Regions from separate parts of the Vibrio sp. QJM3NY_26 genome, predicted to be linked through region 1. Evidence: predicted binding sites of a transcription regulator. Region 1 holds the regulator's gene; each other region holds the start of a gene.

What was found. Region 1 encodes PurR, which represses purine synthesis genes. Its sites were predicted from a motif close to TNANGNAAACGTTTNCNTNA; they were not measured.
Region 2: the regulator PurR is predicted to act here: its motif matches at 2,881-2,900, upstream of AC3CH4_RS09115 (phosphoribosylaminoimidazolesuccinocarboxamide synthase).
Region 3: the regulator PurR is predicted to act here: its motif matches at 2,519-2,538, upstream of purM (phosphoribosylformylglycinamidine cyclo-ligase).
Region 4: the regulator PurR is predicted to act here: its motif matches at 1,976-1,995, upstream of purL (phosphoribosylformylglycinamidine synthase).

Annotation. Positions count from the first base shown of each region.
Region 1 is NZ_CM173515.1:2,271,181-2,275,824, forward strand. Features, by position in the region: gene torR (two-component system response regulator TorR) at 1-452, opposite strand, end outside; gene torD (molecular chaperone TorD) at 737-1,384, shown strand; gene purR (HTH-type transcriptional repressor PurR) at 1,701-2,705, shown strand; cyclic di-GMP riboswitch class I at 2,876-2,961, shown strand; gene AC3CH4_RS09975 (TfoX/Sxy family DNA transformation protein) at 3,089-3,679, shown strand; gene AC3CH4_RS09980 (TVP38/TMEM64 family protein) at 3,815-4,495, shown strand; gene AC3CH4_RS09985 (putative signal transducing protein) at 4,549-4,644, shown strand, end outside.
Region 2 is NZ_CM173515.1:2,063,328-2,067,971, reverse strand. Features, by position in the region: gene AC3CH4_RS09125 (helicase-related protein) at 1-922, shown strand, start outside; gene AC3CH4_RS09120 (hypothetical protein) at 1,126-1,503, shown strand; gene AC3CH4_RS09115 (phosphoribosylaminoimidazolesuccinocarboxamide synthase) at 1,679-2,782, opposite strand; gene AC3CH4_RS09110 (SulA-like leucine-rich domain-containing protein) at 3,093-3,500, opposite strand; gene AC3CH4_RS09105 (hypothetical protein) at 3,873-4,061, opposite strand; gene AC3CH4_RS09100 (tetratricopeptide repeat protein) at 4,227-4,644, opposite strand, start outside.
Region 3 is NZ_CM173515.1:2,603,297-2,607,940, reverse strand. Features, by position in the region: gene AC3CH4_RS11465 (class II glutamine amidotransferase) at 1-466, shown strand, start outside; gene purN (phosphoribosylglycinamide formyltransferase) at 608-1,294, opposite strand; gene purM (phosphoribosylformylglycinamidine cyclo-ligase) at 1,415-2,455, opposite strand; gene upp (uracil phosphoribosyltransferase) at 2,625-3,251, shown strand; gene AC3CH4_RS11445 (uracil-xanthine permease family protein) at 3,401-4,639, opposite strand.
Region 4 is NZ_CM173515.1:717,680-722,323, forward strand. Features, by position in the region: gene mltF (membrane-bound lytic murein transglycosylase MltF) at 272-1,840, opposite strand; gene purL (phosphoribosylformylglycinamidine synthase) at 2,170-4,644, shown strand, end outside.

The DNA of each region.
Region 1 (4,644 bases):
CGAGGGATATCAAACGTCCACTCACCAAAACGAACCACAGATTCGTCTTCAGTCTCTTCAACCTTACCTGCTGCTGTTTTACGAGCGGCAGAAATGCGCCAAAGTAGGTTTTTAACTCGAACCAATAACTCGCGAAGTTCGAAGGGTTTAGTAACGTAATCGTCAGCGCCCATTTCAAGGCCAACGATTTTGTCGATGCTATCCGTGCGTCCAGTAACTAAAATAATTCCAATGTCTGATTGACTGCGTAATTCGCGAGTTAGCATCAATCCATCTTCGCCTGGTAAGTTGATGTCCAGCATAATGAGGTCAACGTTATTATCTTCTAACACGTTTCTCATTTGAGCGCCGCTTTCCGCTTCGCTTACTGTGTAACCTTCGTTCTGGAAGTATCCGACCAGTTTACTGCGGGTTACCACATCATCTTCTACGACTAATACGTGATAGCTCATCTACACCACTTTTCTTATTTAATAGTTTCAGTGACTATTCTATTCATAACTCGTAACAATTCTAGTGGTACACAAGATAAAAGCCAGAAACATGGATCTTTTTTGATACAAGACAATCTTAAACCTTGCTATTTATCGTCCATCGCAATTCAATATAGGCATTACTACTAACGAGTAACTTTGCGTTTCGCAAATAACCTTGTTATTCAGCCTTGGTGTGCTTTGCACAAGTAACTTCAAGATGCATATAAGTAACACCACAAGACTAAATCAGGATCTAAGAAATGAAAGATACGAAAGCGTTCAACGAGCAAAGAGCAGAAATATACTGGTGGCTATCAAGCTTATTCGCTAAAGAGCTCACTCAAGAAGAACTCGATCACTACCACTCTGTTGAAATTCGTTCTTTCCTAACTGGTTTAGGCGAAAATGAAACACTAAAGCCGGCGATCGATAGCCTAGTGGATGCGCTAAACCGCCTACAAACGCGTGAGGATGCTCAACTAGAATTGTCTGCTGACTTCTGTGACTTATTCTTAAAAACAGATAAGCATGGCGCACTTCCTTACGCTTCTATGTATATCGGTGAGACTGGCCTTTTGAATGATAAGCCAGCAAAAGATATGGAAGAGATCATGGCCAAGCACAACTTAGTGGTGAACCAAGACCTAAAAGAACCAGCTGACCACATCGCTATCGCACTCGACTTCCTTGGCAACTTGATCATCCGTTCTAATGAAACGGAACTTGAAGAAGAGCTAGAGAAATCGTTCATTGTTCAACAGCAATTTATCGAGCAACAACTTCTTACTTGGGTACCAAAGTTCAACGTTAAATGTCATGACGTTGACGAATTCGGTTTCTACGCATCAGTCTCATCTCTGCTACTTGCATTCTGTAAATTGGACACCCAATACCTCGCTGGTGAATAAGCTTATTGGATGACTCGTTAAATAAATTCAGAAGAATGTGACAATTCACCCGGATTTCCGGGTGAATTTTATTGCGAGTAATTTCTAGTCAGTCTAAAATTGTGACCGCAAACGATAAAATATGAAACATTCACGAAATGCTATGCTTATTATAGTTTTGAGCATTTCGGTGTTAAGACAAGCCGCTCAATAGCGGTTTTTTGTTTTTTAGCACTTTAGTACCCAAAGAGCCCTACAAATTTAAGCTCTTAGTTAGGTAGCTTAACGGCTACTTCATTCCGTACTTTGGGAAAGTAGCTTCTAATAGGATAAAACCATGGCCACTATAAAAGATGTCGCTCGCTTAGCAGGCGTATCAACAACAACCGTTTCTCACGTAATCAACAAAACTCGCTTTGTTGCAGAAGCGACGCAAGAAAAAGTAAATAAAGCCGTAGACGAACTGAACTATGCACCAAGTGCCGTTGCTCGTAGTTTGAAGTGCAATACAACCCGCACTATCGGCATGCTAGTTACTCAATCAACTAACCTATTCTTCTCTGAAGTTATCGATGGTGTTGAAAGCTACTGCTACCGTCAAGGTTACACTTTGATTCTGTGTAATACGGGCGGTATCTATGAGAAGCAACGTGACTACATTCGAATGCTTGCAGAGAAACGTGTAGATGGCATCTTAGTTATGTGTTCTGACCTAACTGAAGAGCTAAGAGGCATGTTAGACCGTCACGCTGACATTCCTAAAGTGATTATGGATTGGGGCCCTGAGAGTTCTCAAGCAGATAAGATCATCGACAACTCTGAGGAAGGTGGTTACCTAGCGACCAAATACCTCATTGAGCACGGTCACTCCAAGATTGCTTGTTTAAGTGGCCACTTAGACAAAGCGGCATGTGTTGAACGCATCGCGGGTTACAAACGCGCACTCAACGAAGCTAAGATTGCTACCGATGATAACATGATCATTGAAGGTAACTTCGAGTGTGATACTGCGGTTCTTGCTGCAGAGAAAATCATTAAGATGGTAGATCGCCCAACGGCCGTATTCTGTTTTAACGACACAATGGCACTCGGCCTAATGAGCAGATTGCAAGAGAAAGGAATTCGTATCCCTGAAGATATTTCAGTGATCGGCTATGACAACATCGAGTTGGCTGAATACTTCTCTCCACCGTTAACAACGGTTCACCAACCCAAACGTCGTGTTGGTAAGAACGCTTTCGAAATTTTGTTAGAACGCATTAAAGATAAAGACCATGAAAAGCGTGTGTTCGAAATGCACCCTGAAATTGTTGAGCGAAGCACAGTTAAAACGTTAAATTAATTGATAAATTCAGTTTAATATAATTAAGCGCACCTTTAGGTGCGCTTTTTTTATCAACAACATGAATGAACCTGGTATCATACTGGAAAGATCATTAATTGAAGCAATATCACATTTTGAAATAACAAGTGTGAGCCTCATTCAACAAAAACTTTATTCTATTCAATCAGTCACGCACAGGGCAAATCACTTGAAAGAGTGAGACGCAAAGCTTCCGGCCTAAACCACTCGTTGGTATGGTAGCGGGGTTACCGATGGCAAAATGCAGTAACTACTAATAATTTAGTAATTTACGGCTAATTGACAATTTAATTGCAACATTTTGCTAATCTCTCGGACCTGCTTATTTGGTGGCGTAGTTCAAATACACCGAGATAAATAACATGGATAAACCGATACTAAAGGATTCAATGAAATTATTTGAATCCCTAGGAAAAATAAAATCACGCTCGATGTTTGGTGGCTTCGGTCTTTTTGCTGATGACACTATGTTTGCTCTGGTTGTAAATGACCAGCTGCACATACGAGCAGACAAATGCACAACGAAACAGTTCGAACAACAAGGCTTTCAACCGTACGTCTACAAAAAACGTGGTTTCCCTGTCGTTACTAAATATTTCGCTTTACCCGAAGGCCTGTGGCAAGACCAAGAGAAAATCTTGCAGCTTGCAACGACGTCTCTGGGTTTTGCTAAAGAAGAAAAAGCTGAGCAATCTTCAGCTAAGCCTACTCGACTCAAAGATCTGCCCAACCTTCGACTCGCCACTGAGCGTATGTTGAAAAAAGCAGGGATCGATTCCGTAGAACGTTTATATGAATCTGGCTCTGTAAACGCATTTAACGCCATCAAAGAATCACATGCGTCTTCTGTCAGTATTGAACTACTTTGGGCGCTAGAAGGCGCGATCAATGGCACACATTGGTCTGTTATACCGCAGCAGCGTCGTGAAGAGCTTATCAATCGCGTCAATTAACATTGTAAGTGAAAAACTATATACATAACTAAGCCGCATTTACTGCGGCTTTTTTTATATCTGCTGAAAGTTAATCTATGCTTTGCCTGTCTGTCTATACTAATGGTATACATTGAAAATTTAGAGGAAGTATCAATGAGTAAGAAAATGATATTGGGTATTGTGTTGGTCGTAACCATCGTCTTGTTAGGCGTCAATTTCGGCCAATACCTAACGCTTGAAAATGCCAAGGCCCAACAAGCCGTTTTAAATGACTACATTGATAGCAACTTCATTGCTGCCGCTGCTATCTATTTTGTCGCGTATGTAATGATTACTGCTTTCTCAATTCCTGGTGCTGCTGTTGTGACCCTGTTAGGAGCTGCGCTATTTGGTTTCTGGAATAGTTTGCTGCTGGTCTCTTTCGCCAGTGCCATTGGTGCAACCCTCGCATTTCTAAGTAGCCGCTACCTTTTACGTGACTGGATCCAAACCAAATTTGGTGACAAATTAGCAACGATTAACAAGGGCGTTGAAAAAGACGGAGCATTTTACTTGTTTTCTCTGCGTCTGATTCCTGTATTCCCATTTTTCCTTATCAATCTGTTGATGGGTCTAACACCGATGTCTGTGAGTCGCTATTACATTACAAGTCAAATAGGAATGTTACCGGGTACTGCCGTTTTCTTGAATGCTGGTACTCAACTCGCGGAAATTGATTCACTTTCGGGTATCGTGTCCCCTTCAGTACTATTGTCATTTGCCTTACTGGGTGTATTCCCAATCATTGCTAAATGGTTGATGAATAAATTTCGCTCAGCACCTGTGGCTGAATAACGTATACCTATAATAGCTTAATAACGCATATAGCCAGATAAGGTTCTATCTCAATGAAAATCTTCAGTGCATCGAATCCGACAGAAGCCCACATCATCCGTGGATTACTAGAAAGTGTGAATATTGCGTGTGAAGTCCGTGGTGAAGGG
Region 2 (4,644 bases), 210 kb from region 1:
GAATGAAGCACAAGGGCTGGCAAAGCAAATGCGTGAGGTGTTTGAACTTCCTCAGTTAGAAGTCGCGTCACGTTTCCAACGTATTGAACTGCTTAAGACTATTGTGAATTTGCATCCTGAGCTGGTGTTTGTGCGCAGACTGAAGAGGAAAGAAGCCTTTGCCAATGGAGTGTTAGAGGTAGTACTCGGCCGTCAGAATCGTTTCCCGGACAATGCACAAGCGATGTTGGTGCTGGACACGCACAGCTTGCCGGGAAGAGGTGTTAAGCAAACACTGACCTTAGCGACGGTCACGGCACCTATTCCTCTTGAGCTTATCATTGAAGCTGAACTCGGAGAGTGGGAGCAAGGTGAAACAAGAGTAAATGATGATGGTGTCTTTACCGAGATGGCTTTGGTGTACGCAGGCCGTACAATTACGACTAAGCTCGTCGCGGCTGAAGGGCAACTATCATTAAAGCCTATTGTCGATCTTGTGTTAAAAGGCGTCCAACTTCCCGGTTTTGCAAAGGTTCGCACTCAAGAAATCAAACACTGGCAGCTGTATGTGAAACTTGGGCTCGATGAACAAAAAAAATATACTCCTGAGATCGAGCAACTTAGCTTTGAACTATGGTTTATACAACAGCTTGAGGTGTTAGGGGTTACCGATGTCAGCGAGCTAGAAATGTTTGAACATTCAGACATTCCATTTGATGGTATCCCAGAATGGCTCTATTCAGAGTTCTCTGAAAAATACCCGTTTGCACTGAACCTTGCCGACTTGCAACTCGATGTAGAATACTTGCCCGCACGAAAGCTGATTTACGTTCACTATCAATCGGGTAGCCGAAAGTTATCACCAAAACGTTGGGAGCTGCCAACATGGTCTGGCTGGCGTATTCAATACAAAAAAGCGAGCCGGATAATTGATATAAAATAGATAGATAAGTTTTATCTCTAAAATATTAATCAAATAGGTGCATATATGATTATTCAGTGCTTATTTTGTTACAAAATTGATTTTTATATGCCTTTTTAACCAATCAAAAGGTCATAAAAGACTATTCTTCTATATCCTATTGCTATAAAGAAAGAGTTGATAGATATTGAGTATATTGTGTTGTCAAAGTGTCGGGGGACATCATGGATAAACAGATAGAGACGCGTGTAGAGTTCGATTACACAACCTTTCTTGGCGCCTCATGCAGTAAAAAATGGACTTTTCTGGAGGCACTAACCACAATTGCACCAGTATTCAGTACCGTCTGGCGAGATAGCATTAAAGAGCTAGCAAGCCCTGAAGATCGTTTATGGCAGATGGCATTAAAATCAATGTCGACGCGTAAAAGTGATGAGTCAAACATTGTTACCTTACTTAAGCTGGCTAGGCTGGAAGGGATCAATGAGCTCAAAGTTGTTATGCCATATTCTCTTGAAGAAGAGCAGATAGAGTACATCGAGACGCGCAGTCATTTAGTGATTGCCGAGAATACTGGAGAAGAGTTTACTATCAAGCTGTAATCTCTCAGTATTGCTTAGAGCTTAGAGCTTAGAGCTTAGAGCTTATAGCATGCAGCTTAGAAGCTAGCTCAAAGAATATTAAAAACCGCACATGTAAGAAGGGCCTCAATAATGATGAGGCCCTTTTAGTATCTGGAACTTGTGTTTACGAGCTTACTCGCTTTCTAGAATGCGATCAGTCAACTAGACCATAGTCAGCACGCAGTACATCGATAATTTCTTGCTTAGGATTTTCGCTCAGTACGATCTCTGCACCTGTGATTTTCGCTGCGATATCAAGGTAAGTACGAGAAAGAGACATCAATGCATCCAAAGGAAGTTCATTGTCACGAGCTAGAGCTTCACGCTCTGGCATGCGTTCTTTGTTCAACAGAATGTCCGCATCAGGGAAGTAGTTAAGTAAGAACTGACGGAAACCCTCTTTCGAGTTCTCGACGATGTTGCCTTTGTTGTACTCTTGAGTATCCCAAATACGAGATGAATCTGGCGTGCCCACTTCGTCCATGTAGATCAGCTTTTCTTTACCTTGAGCATCGTTCACGTAGCCGAACTCAAACTTGGTATCGACAAAGGTTTGATCGACGTTTGCGAGTGCTTGGCTAATTACGTTGAAGCCTTCTTTTAGAAGTTTTTCATAATGCGCAATGTCACTTGCTTGAGTAAAGTTGAACGCTGCGAAGTTATCTTCGATGTTGTTACGCGAGATGTTCACATCGTCAGCTTCTGGAACACCAGGGATACCTTTCAAAATCCCTTTTGTTGAAGGCGTGATCAGTAGCTCAGGTAGCTTCTTGTCTTTCTCAAGACCTTCAGGCATTTCGATACCACAGAATTCACGTTCGCCGTTTGCGTATGCACGCCACATTGAACCTGTGATGTATTGACGACAAATCGCTTCAATCATGACTGGGCGAGCTTTTTGTACAATCCATACGAACGGGTGAGGGATATCAAGAATATGACTGTCAGCAAGTCCGCTGTCTTTAAACAATTTGAACCAGTGGTTAGAGATAGCATTCAGAGCCGCTCCCTTACCTGGAACACCTTTAAGATTACCTTCACCACGCCAGATACAATCAAATGCAGAGATACGGTCACTGATCACCATGATTGCTAAAGGTGCATCTGGTGCTACATCGTAGCCTTTCTCTTTGATTAGTCGTTGACTATCTTCTTCAGTTAACCAGTAGACTGAGCGAACTTTGCCACTGTGGACAGGTTTGTCAGTACGGATTGGTAGGTCATCATTTACGGCAAGAACTTGATCAGCAAGGCTCATTTAGACATTCCTATCTTTTATCAAACGTCATACAGAGAAGTGCGGTGTGCACATGATTAGACGGGCATTATACTCAATCTACTATTTCCTTCCAGATAAAAAGCAAACGATTGCTAAATCTATTGTTTAAATAAAAACCCCCGCCTAACAATTCGCCAAAAAATAGGTGAATCGTAGGGCAGGGGAAGGCAGTATATTTGGACTGTGTTTTGGAGCTATGCGGTTAAGTTAACTTAAGTTTGTTAGCTAAACGATTAAGCTATGTTTGTGGGCCATGTTTTTGAGCCAACATGTTATTAAGCAAGGTGGCTTAGTGAATGCGCTCTGAATTCGCATCCATAAAGAAGACTTCACACTGAAAGCGCATTCCTAATGTTCTTAGGTATTGCTGACTGAATTGATCAATCGATGCACTTGCCACAATCGCACTCGCATTCTTAGAGCGAATGGCTTTCTCGACGGTTTCTACCTCAGTCATCTGATGAGAGGCTTTCATATGAATAACTCGGTCGCAGCAAACATTATGTTGCTTTAGCTGCTTAGCGGATGGTCTCGGTGTTTGAGCGGTAAACAGTAGCCACTGATGTTGGTTGGACAGCAACGCCATTCTTGCAAATAACGCTTCCTCGTTTGAATTTTTGCTTTTACGAGAAACTGATGTAAATGCGCAGTGAACTAGCGGGCTAGAGTGTTGGGCTTTAACGTGTGCTTGAATCATTTTGCTGTCCTTATATACATGCTGTATGTGTATACAGTAGTTTTAGTTGCTTATAAGATCAAGCGTTTTTTGCGGGATTATTGGACGATTTTGTCTGAACTTATAGGTGTTATGTTGTTAAGTCATTGAAATTATTTGACAAATTAAATTAGAATGAATTTGCTACTTTGTCTCATAAGTTCAAAAAATGTGAGCTTTATACAGGTGTATACAGTGGTTTTGACAGAAAAGTACTGTATACGCCTGTATAGAAGAGAGAAGAGAGAAGAGAGAAGAGAGAAGAGAGAAGAGAGAAGAGAGAAGAGAGAAAATCTAAAACCACAGACACAAAAAAAGCGCCTTAGGCGCTTTCTTATATTTCAACGGTGTTGCTTATCTCAATGTCGCTTGGGAGAGTTTTGCTCTCATTTCCATTTCACCAATATTGAACTGGCGAACATCAATGGTTGCAATATCATTGCACTCATTACATGCATGATGACACTTACCATCTAGGTAGTCGTGCTTTTTAACTAGGCTTGGCTTTTTGCACCAATCACAAACGCCTTCTATTGTGAACATATTCTCTCCTCACCTGTTTAAGTCAGGTGTATTTTCGGCGCAAATTATGACACAAGTAAGACCCATTAGTTAATAGTTTGTTACCCGTTTTTGAGAGGGGGATCGATTGCAACACTAATAAAATCGATATCTTTGCGACCTTGAAAATTTAATATGTGTAGTTGTTTACGTTTTTGTAACATTTTGTAAAATGGTTTTTAGCGCATTGTTCAAACGTTTCATTTCTTCGTCACATCCGTGACCATCTGGATGGTAGATCTTTGATAATTGTTTGTATCGTATCTTGATGCTTTTCTGGTCCGGAATTGAGCTAGGCGTGTAGCCAAATAGCGCACAGGCTACCTGAAAATTGTTCAAACTCTTGTTGTTTTTCTGCTTCTTCAGTTCGTTATAGATAGTCTGAAGTTGGCGCTTTTGCTGTTTGATGGTGAAGTCTTTCGCGCTAAGCTGCGCTTCAAGTGTCTGTTGTTGCTGATTTAACTCACCAGACTTCAGGATCTGTCGCTTTCGCGATACAACCAGAGTCGCGCTGATACTCACTATTGCAATTAAAACGGCCAGTACTGCGCCACTTATATAGTCA
Region 3 (4,644 bases), 330 kb from region 1:
GACGGACAGTGAACTTTCTTTCTGTTGGTTAGTGAAACAATTAGAAGATCGTTTTCCTGAGCCTCCTCAAGACATGGAAGGTATGTTTCGCTTTGTCGCTGAGTGTTGTGATCAGCTAAGAGAGAAAGGCGTCTTCAACATGTTACTCAGTGATGGTGAGTACGTGATGACCTACTGTACCAATCATTTGTACTGGATAACAAGACGCGCGCCTTTTGGCAATGCGAGCCTGATTGATGAAGATGTTGAGATAAACTTCCAAGAAGAGACCACGCCGAATGATGTGGTCACGGTGGTAGCAACTCAGCCTCTAACATGCAATGAAGAGTGGTTTAGAATGAAGCCGGGCGAATACGCGTTGTTTCATTTTGGTGAGCTGATCGGCAATAACCATAAAGCCTTGGAAGATGTTGCTTATGCACCTAAAAAGGTTGCAAGCCAAGCACCAACTGAGCCATTGAGCTAAACGTTCCGAATAGTATCATTTTTGATCCGAACATAAGAAAGGCCGCTTACTGAACCAATAAGTCAATAAGCGGCCTTTTTATTTTCTGATTTTTAAGGGCTTGCTCTTTAATGATTTACTTTGCGAGAACAGCTATACGAATTACTCTTCTGCGTAACCGTGTTTGCCTAATATTTTACCGTCTAAGACAGCTTGCCCGTTTACCATCGATAAACGATCTTCGGCAAACCATTTACAGACCATAGGGTAAATGCAGTGTTCTTGGGTGAGCACTCGGCTTGCTAATATGTCGGCATCATCCCCTTCAAATACTGGCACCTTAGCTTGTAAGATTACAGGGCCACCATCGAGCTCTTCGGTAACAAAGTGGACGCTGGTGCCATGCTCTTTGTCTTTTGCATCAATAGCACGCTGGTGGGTGTGGAGCCCAGGATACTTAGGTAATAGAGAAGGGTGGATATTGATCATTTTCCCCGCGTAATGGCGGACAAAATCTGAACTCAGAATGCGCATGTAGCCAGCGAGTACAATCAGGTCGGGTTGGTAAGCATCGATCTGAACCATCAATTCATGATCAAACTCTTCACGCGAGTTAAATTCTTTTGGATTCACCGAGTGAGCGTCAACACCTGCTGATTTTGCGCGCTCTAGACCAAAAGCATCCGCTTTATTTGAGAAAACTGCCTTAACAGAGGCGTCAATCGTGTGGCTGTCACAGGCATCCAAAATAGCTTGTAAGTTGCTTCCGCTTCCTGAGACTAAAACGACGATGTTTTTCTTAGAGTGACTGTTATTCATAGAATGGCTGTTCTTCATAGAGTGGGTCATGCGATTGGTTAACTAAAGTATTTACAATTTACCTACATAAACTAAGGTTTTCTGCGGGCCAAATAGCAAAATGAGGACCAATAGGTCCTCATTTATTAACTAAGTAAGTGAACGTATCACTTATTTAATTTCAACTTGCTCTTCGCCAGCTTCAGCGTTTGCGATCTCACCGATAACCCAAGCGTTTTCGCCTTCAGCTTTCAGTAGTTCAACAGCAGCGTCTGCTTGTTCTTTAGGTAGAGCAACAATTAGGCCTACGCCACAGTTGAAAGTGCGGTACATTTCAAATGTCTCCACGTTTCCTTTCTCTTGTAGCCAGCTGAAAATAGCAGGCCATTCCCAGCTTTTTCCATCAATCACTGCTTTAGTGCCTTCAGGAAGTACGCGTGGGATGTTCTCCCAGAAACCACCACCAGTGATGTGCGAAATAGCATGAATGTCATGCTCTGCGATCATCTTAAGTGCCGATTTGATGTAAATCTTAGTAGGTTCTAGTAGGTGCTCACCGATAGTGCGACCTTCTAGTTCTTCATTCTTATCAGCACCAGAAACTTCTAGAACTTTACGAATCAAAGAGTAACCGTTTGAGTGTGGACCACTTGAGCCAACAGCGATAAGTGCGTCGCCTGCTGCTACTTTAGTGCCATCAATGATGTCAGCCTTTTCTACAACACCAACACAGAAGCCAGCAACGTCGTAGTCGTCGCCTTCGTACATGCCTGGCATTTCAGCTGTTTCGCCACCGATTAGTGCACAACCTGCTTGAACACAACCTTCAGCAATACCTGAAACAACGTCTGCTGCTGTATCTACATCTAGCTTACCTGTTGCGTAGTAGTCTAGGAAGAATAGCGGCTCACCACCTTGAACGATTAGATCGTTCACACACATTGCCACTAGGTCGATACCAATGGTGTCGTGTTTTTTCATATCCAAAGCAAGGCGAAGTTTAGTACCAACACCATCAGTACCTGAAACAAGTACTGGCTCTTTGTATTTCGTTGGAAGTTCACATAGGGCGCCAAAGCCACCAATACCGCCCATTACTTCAGGGCGACGAGTGCGTTTAACAGCACCTTTGATACGGTCTACTAGTGCATTACCTGCGTCGATATCAACACCAGCGTCTTTGTAGCTTAGAGAAGAAGTATTACCACTCACGGGATAGTCCTCGAACTTAAGTTGGATGTGAAAACGGCGCTATTCTAACAGGGCTTGATTACCAAGAGCAAACGTTTGCGCGGTTTTTTTTATTAGAATAAAGATTCTGAAATAACCCCACAGTTCGTGTATAATCTACAGGTTTGTTTAAATATTGCCGGAGTTGGAAATGAAAGTTGTTGAAGTGAAACACCCGCTAGTAAAACATAAAATTGGCCTGATGCGTGAAGGTGACATTAGCACTAAGCGTTTTCGTGAGCTAGCGACAGAAGTGGGTAGCCTTCTAACATACGAAGCGACATCAGATTTTGAAACTGAGCGTGTGACGATTAACGGTTGGAACGGTCCAGTAGAAGTTGACCAAATTAAAGGTAAAAAAGTAACTGTAGTGCCAATCCTACGTGCTGGTCTAGGCATGATGGACGGCGTTCTTGAGCACATCCCAAGTGCACGTATCAGCGTTGTGGGTATCTACCGTGACGAAGAAACGCTTGAGCCAGTACCATACTTCAACAAGCTTGCATCTAACATCGACGAGCGTATTGCTCTAGTGGTAGATCCAATGCTTGCGACGGGTGGTTCTATGATCGCAACTATCGACCTTATGAAAGAGAAAGGTTGTAAGCACTTTAAGATTCTTGTGCTTGTTGCTGCTCCTGAAGGTATCGCTGCTCTAGAAAAAGCGCACCCAGATGTTGAGCTGTACACGGCTGCAATCGATGAGAAGCTAAACGACAAGGGCTACATTGTTCCTGGTCTTGGCGATGCTGGTGATAAGATCTTCGGTACTAAGTAATTCAGTTTCGGTTTAAATTAATTCAAAGAGTTTTAAATTTAACTGAACCTGCTTAATTAGCCGTATAAATAAAAGGGAGAGCATTCGATGCTCTCCCTTTTTTGATTTTGTTAGGTTGTGATTTTTTTGAATCCAGCCTTACCAATAAATTAATCGATTTGAGCTTTGTCTACTACGGTGTTGTCGCCTAATTCTTCTGGAAGGACTAGGTTAAGTAGGATTGCCACAATGCCACATAAGCTTACGCCCTGTAGGCTAAAGTCACCGATGCCAAATGCCATGCCGCCAATACCGAAGACTAACGTAATACCCACAATCACAAGGTTGCGTGATTTATGTAGGTCTACTTTATTCTGAATTAGAGTATTCAAGCCTACCGTCGCGATTGAACCAAACAGTAGAATCATGATGCCGCCCATCACAGGAACAGGAATCGTTTGAAGTAGCGCGCCTAGCTTACCGACCAATGCAAGAACAATTGCTGTTACCGCAGCCCAAGTCATGATCACTGGGTTGAATGCTTTGGTCAGCATTACTGCACCTGTTACTTCACTGTAGGTTGTGTTTGGTGGTGCGCCCAGCATAGAAGCTGCAATCGTCGCCACACCGTCACCTGTGATCGTGCGGTGTAGACCTGGTTTCTTAAGGTAGTCTTTGCCGGTAACGTTCGAGATAGCAAGCATGTCGCCCACGTGCTCAACAGCAGGTGCAATTGCCACAAACACCATAAAGAAGATAGCGTTGATGTTGAATTCTGGTGCAGTGAAGTTTGGTAGTGCTAACCAAGCTGCTTGAGCTACGGGGGTAAAATCAACTACGCCGTATACCAAGCTCGTTACGTAACCCGCTACAATGCCACCAAAGATAGGCAATAATTTAAGGAAGCCTTTCGAGAAAACACTGATGACAATCGTCACTAGCAATGAAATAGACGAGATCCATAACGCGGCGTCTGCATCGATAAGTTGAACCGCACCATCGCCGGTTTTACCTAGCGCCATGTTTACTGCAACAGGCGCAAGACCTAAGCCGATAACCATGATCACAGGGCCAACCACCACGGGTGGAAGCAGTTTATGGATGAAGGCTACGCCACGCACTTTAATCAACGCGCCCATTAAGACATACACAACACCTGCTGCCATTAGGCCGCCCATGGTTGCACCAACACCCCAAGTTTGAATACCAAACATGATAGGCGCGATGAATGCAAAAGAAGACGCTAAGAAGATTGGCACTGAACGGCGTGTAATAAGTTGGAATAAAAGGGTACCGATACCCGCGCCAAAGAGTGCAACGTTGGGATCAAGTCCTGTTAGTAGCGGCACGAGTACAAGCGCACCAAACGCTACAAACAGCATTTGCGCACCTTGCAGAGCATTTTTCATGTTAT
Region 4 (4,644 bases), 1.6 Mb from region 1:
AGTTTTAATTATAGTGGTTACTTGTTTATGATCTCTGCCGCGAACTTAGCGATACTTTTTGAGTAACCATCGCGATTGTCAGTGTCTGAATACAACAGAACATCATGGCGCTTATGGTGTGTCGTTATAAAGTTCGATTGTTACTGCAATATGACACCTAAAATTTAACGGTCACTTTGTTGGTTTAGTTTCTCAATGCGAACTAGCCAATACGAACCAGTGGCTCATGTATAAAAAAAAGAGCAACGCTATATAGCATTGCTCTTTTTATTTATTTGGAAGACTCAGCTTCGTCGACAGCGGATTCAGCCGCACTGATTGTCGATTCAGCGCCCGAGATCTCTAAAGGTGGGATAACCACCAAACCTTCGAGGCTCGCTTCTTCTTCTTTATTTCGCTTGTTCACATGACCAATAATGCTTTGGTAATAACGGCGAATATTCTCAACGTAATTCCTTGCTTCATCACCACGCGCATAGCCGTATCGAGTTTGGCTGTAGTACTTCTTTTGTTTCAATAGAGGAAGTCGATCTTTTACATCACCCCAAGCGTCAGGGTTGCCGCCCTGTGCTTTGGTTAAGCGACGTGCATCCATCATGTGACCGTAACCTACGTTATATGAGGCGAGGGCAAACCAGATCTTTTCATGTTGAGTAATTGAGTCAGGAACTCGATTCACGATACGACGTAAATATTCCACGCCACCTTGTACCGACTGTTTTGGGTCAAGACGATTGGTTACACCTACGCTCTTCGCGGTTGGCAACGTCAACATCATCATGCCACGAACACCTGTAGGAGAACGCGCGACTGGGTTCCAGTGTGACTCTTGGTATGCCAAAGCTGCGATTAAGCGCCAATCAAATTCTTGCGAGTATTTCTGAAATAGTGGCGACCATTTTGGTAGCTTGCTGTCTAGAGCGCGGATAAAGGCACGAGTATCGACATAATCGAAGGTGCCGATATGGCCAATATATTTCTCTTCCAGTGAAGCGAGCTCACCAGACTGCTTTAGGTTACCGAAAAACTCAATCAGCAGCGCATAAAGGCTTTCATCTTCAGACTTCTGTAAATACCAAGAGATCGGTTGGTCTTCTGTAAGTTCAAAAGCCAAAGCCACGTCTGGGTATAAACGTTGTGCGAGTGACAGCTCAATCGAATCCGCCACAGTAAACAAGCGTTCCCCTGTAGAGACTTCTTTTAGCAGGTCGTTGATGTCAGCATTGCCGATCGCATCGTAGATAAAGTCATCGTGAGTGCTCTGTAGTTGTTTGAGTGTTGGCTCAAAGTGTGAGTCTTTCACTACAACCAAAGATGGCGTCAATGTGTCAGTAGACGCTACCTCTTCTGGTTCAGTTTGTGCTTTTACGAAATCAGCCTGACGCTCATTCTCAAACCTGATCAGTTGCTCAAGGTTTCTTGGTCGCCACTGACCTTTTTTGTACACGACTTGTTGGCTTACATAGTAATAAGCAGGCGCAGCGCGATAGGCACGTGTCAGGTTGCTGTTTTGTGTTAACCCCGTTGCGATAAGATCGATCTCGCCTTTCTTTAACGCCGGAAATAGGCCGGATAGACGGTAAGCGGGTTTAACCTCAAGCTTTACACCAAGTTCTTCTGCAAACTCGCGAGCTAACTCGTAATCCAAGCCAGCAGGACCATCTGGACCGATGTAATAAGAGAGTTGGTTATTCAGGGTGCCGACACGAAGAACGCCACGCTCTCGTATCTGCTCAAGGACACTTTTAGGTTCAGATTCAATCTGGCATCCAGCCAACCCAAATAGGGCAATAGCGAGCAGAAGAAACTTAGACGAAAAGATGAGCGTAAATTTAGGCATCAAAATGAAATCTCGAAAAGTGGAAGCCCCTTTATACCAAACCCCGCAAGGCTGGCAAAGCAGGTTTATTTAAACAGTTGTAAAAGTGGTGATAAATGCAGCAAAAGTACCATTTACACAGAAAGATAAAAAAAATAACGCAAACGGTTGCTTTTGGTGTTACGTCACAAAAAGAAATGCTTTATAATGCGCTCGCATTGAAGAGGTGGAATCGGCATAGGTTTGGCAACCTTCGGGAATAGCTTCGAAGAAAACAGTTAGGTTGTTCCTATAACCCACTGAATTTATTCCAATACTACCTTAATCAACTGCATAAGAGACGTAAGCACATGAGAATTTTGCGTGGCTCCCCAGCTCTATCTGAGTTTCGTGTTAACAAGCTTTTAGAGCTTTGTCGTGAATTAAGCTTACCTGTAACAGGTATTTACGCTGAGTTTGCCCACTTTGCTGATCTAACGGCAGACCTAGATGAGTCTGAAGTTGAGAAGCTAGAAAAGCTACTGACTTACGGTCCAACGATTGAAGAGCATGAACCTGAAGGTTTATTGCTGCTTGCAACGCCACGTCCAGGCACTATCTCGCCTTGGTCTTCAAAATCAACAGATATCGCACACAACTGCGGACTGGCTAAAGTGTCACGTCTAGAGCGCGGTACTGCTTTCTACATTGAAACCTCTTCTGAACTTTCTGAGCTTCAACTTGTTGAGCTGAAAGCAATTCTGCACGACCGTATGATGGAAGTGGTTTTCACTGACTTCGAATCAGCAGCGGCACTGTTCACTGTTGCTGAGCCTGCTCCTTATGCGGAAGTTGACCTACTAACTGGCGGACGTAAAGCGCTTGAAAAAGCAAACGTTACCCTAGGTCTAGCTCTTGCAGAAGATGAGATTGATTACCTTCTTGAAAGCTTCACTGAGAAGCTAGGTCGTAACCCGACTGACATCGAGCTAATGATGTTTGCACAAGCGAACTCAGAGCACTGTCGTCACAAGATCTTTAACGCTGATTGGACTATCGATGGCGTTAAGCAAGAAAAATCATTGTTCAAGATGATTAAGAACACCTTTGAAACGACACCAGAACACGTTCTGTCTGCTTATAAAGATAACGCAGCGGTAATGACAGGTTCTGAAGTCGGTCGTTTCTTCCCAGATCCAGAAACTCGTCAGTACAACTATCACCAAGAGAAAACACACATCTTGATGAAAGTTGAAACGCACAACCACCCAACGGCAATCTCTCCATGGCCGGGCGCGTCAACAGGTTCAGGCGGCGAAATCCGCGATGAAGGCGCGACAGGTATTGGTGGTAAGCCAAAAGCGGGTCTGGTTGCTTTCTCTGTATCTAACTTAAAAATTCCTAATTTTGTTCAACCGTGGGAAACGGACTTTGGTAAGCCAAGCCGTATCGTGACTGCGCTTGATATCATGCTTGAAGGCCCTCTTGGTGGCGCAGCATTCAACAACGAATTTGGTCGTCCAAACCTACTAGGTTACTTCCGTACTTACGAAGAGAAAGTAAACTCTCACGCAGGTGAAGAAGTACGTGGTTACCACAAGCCAATCATGCTGGCTGGTGGTCTAGGTAACATTCGTGATGATCATGTTCAGAAGAAAGAGATCCCAGTAGGTGCAAGCCTAATCGTTCTTGGCGGTCCAGCAATGAACATCGGCCTTGGTGGCGGTGCTGCATCTTCAATGGATTCGGGTTCTTCTTCTGAAGACTTAGATTTTGCATCTGTACAACGTGAAAACCCAGAGATGGAACGTCGTTGTCAGGAAGTGATCGACCGTTGTTGGCAGCTTGGTGATGCGAACCCAATCGCATTCATCCACGATGTGGGCGCGGGCGGTATCTCGAATGCACTTCCTGAGCTAGTAGACGATGGCGAGCGTGGCGGTATCTTTAACTTACGTGACGTGCCAAACGATGAGCCGGGCATGAGCCCACTTGAGATCTGGTGTAACGAATCTCAAGAGCGTTACGTAATGGCGGTTGCTGATAAAGACATGGCAACATTCGACGCGATTTGTAAGCGTGAGCGTGCTCCATACGCGGTAGTTGGTAAAGCAACAGAAGAGCGTGATCTTAAATTAGAAGATTCTCACTTCGACAACACGCCAATCGACATGCCAATGGACATCCTATTAGGTAAAACGCCTAAGATGCACCGTGACGCGAAGACGCTAAAAGCGAACAACCCTGCGATTGACCGTTCTGGTATCGAACTAAACGAAGCGGTTGACCGTATTCTTCGTCTACCAACAGTGGCAGAGAAAACATTCCTTATTACTATCGGTGACCGCTCAGTTACAGGCCTTGTAGCTCGTGACCAAATGGTTGGCCCATGGCAGGTTCCTGTTGCTAACTGCGCAGTAACAGCTGCAAGTTACGACTCTTACCACGGTGAGGCAATGTCTCTTGGTGAACGTACGCCAGTGGCACTTCTAGACTTTGGTGCGTCAGCTCGTCTAGCGGTTGGTGAAGCAATCACTAACATCGCAGCGACCAACATCGGCGATATCAAACACATTAAATTGTCAGCTAACTGGATGTCTCCAGCGGGTCACCCAGGTGAAGATGCTGGTCTTTACGAAGCGGTTAAAGCCGTGGGTGAAGAACTATGTCCGGCACTGGGTCTTACTATCCCGGTAGGTAAAGACTCAATGTCTATGAAGACCAAGTGGGAAGAGAACGGTGAGCAGAAAGAAGTCACATCTCCGTTATCTCTTGTTATCACTGCGTTTGCACGTGTTGAAGATGTTCGTAAGACGATTACTCCTCAGCTTCGTACTGACAAGGGT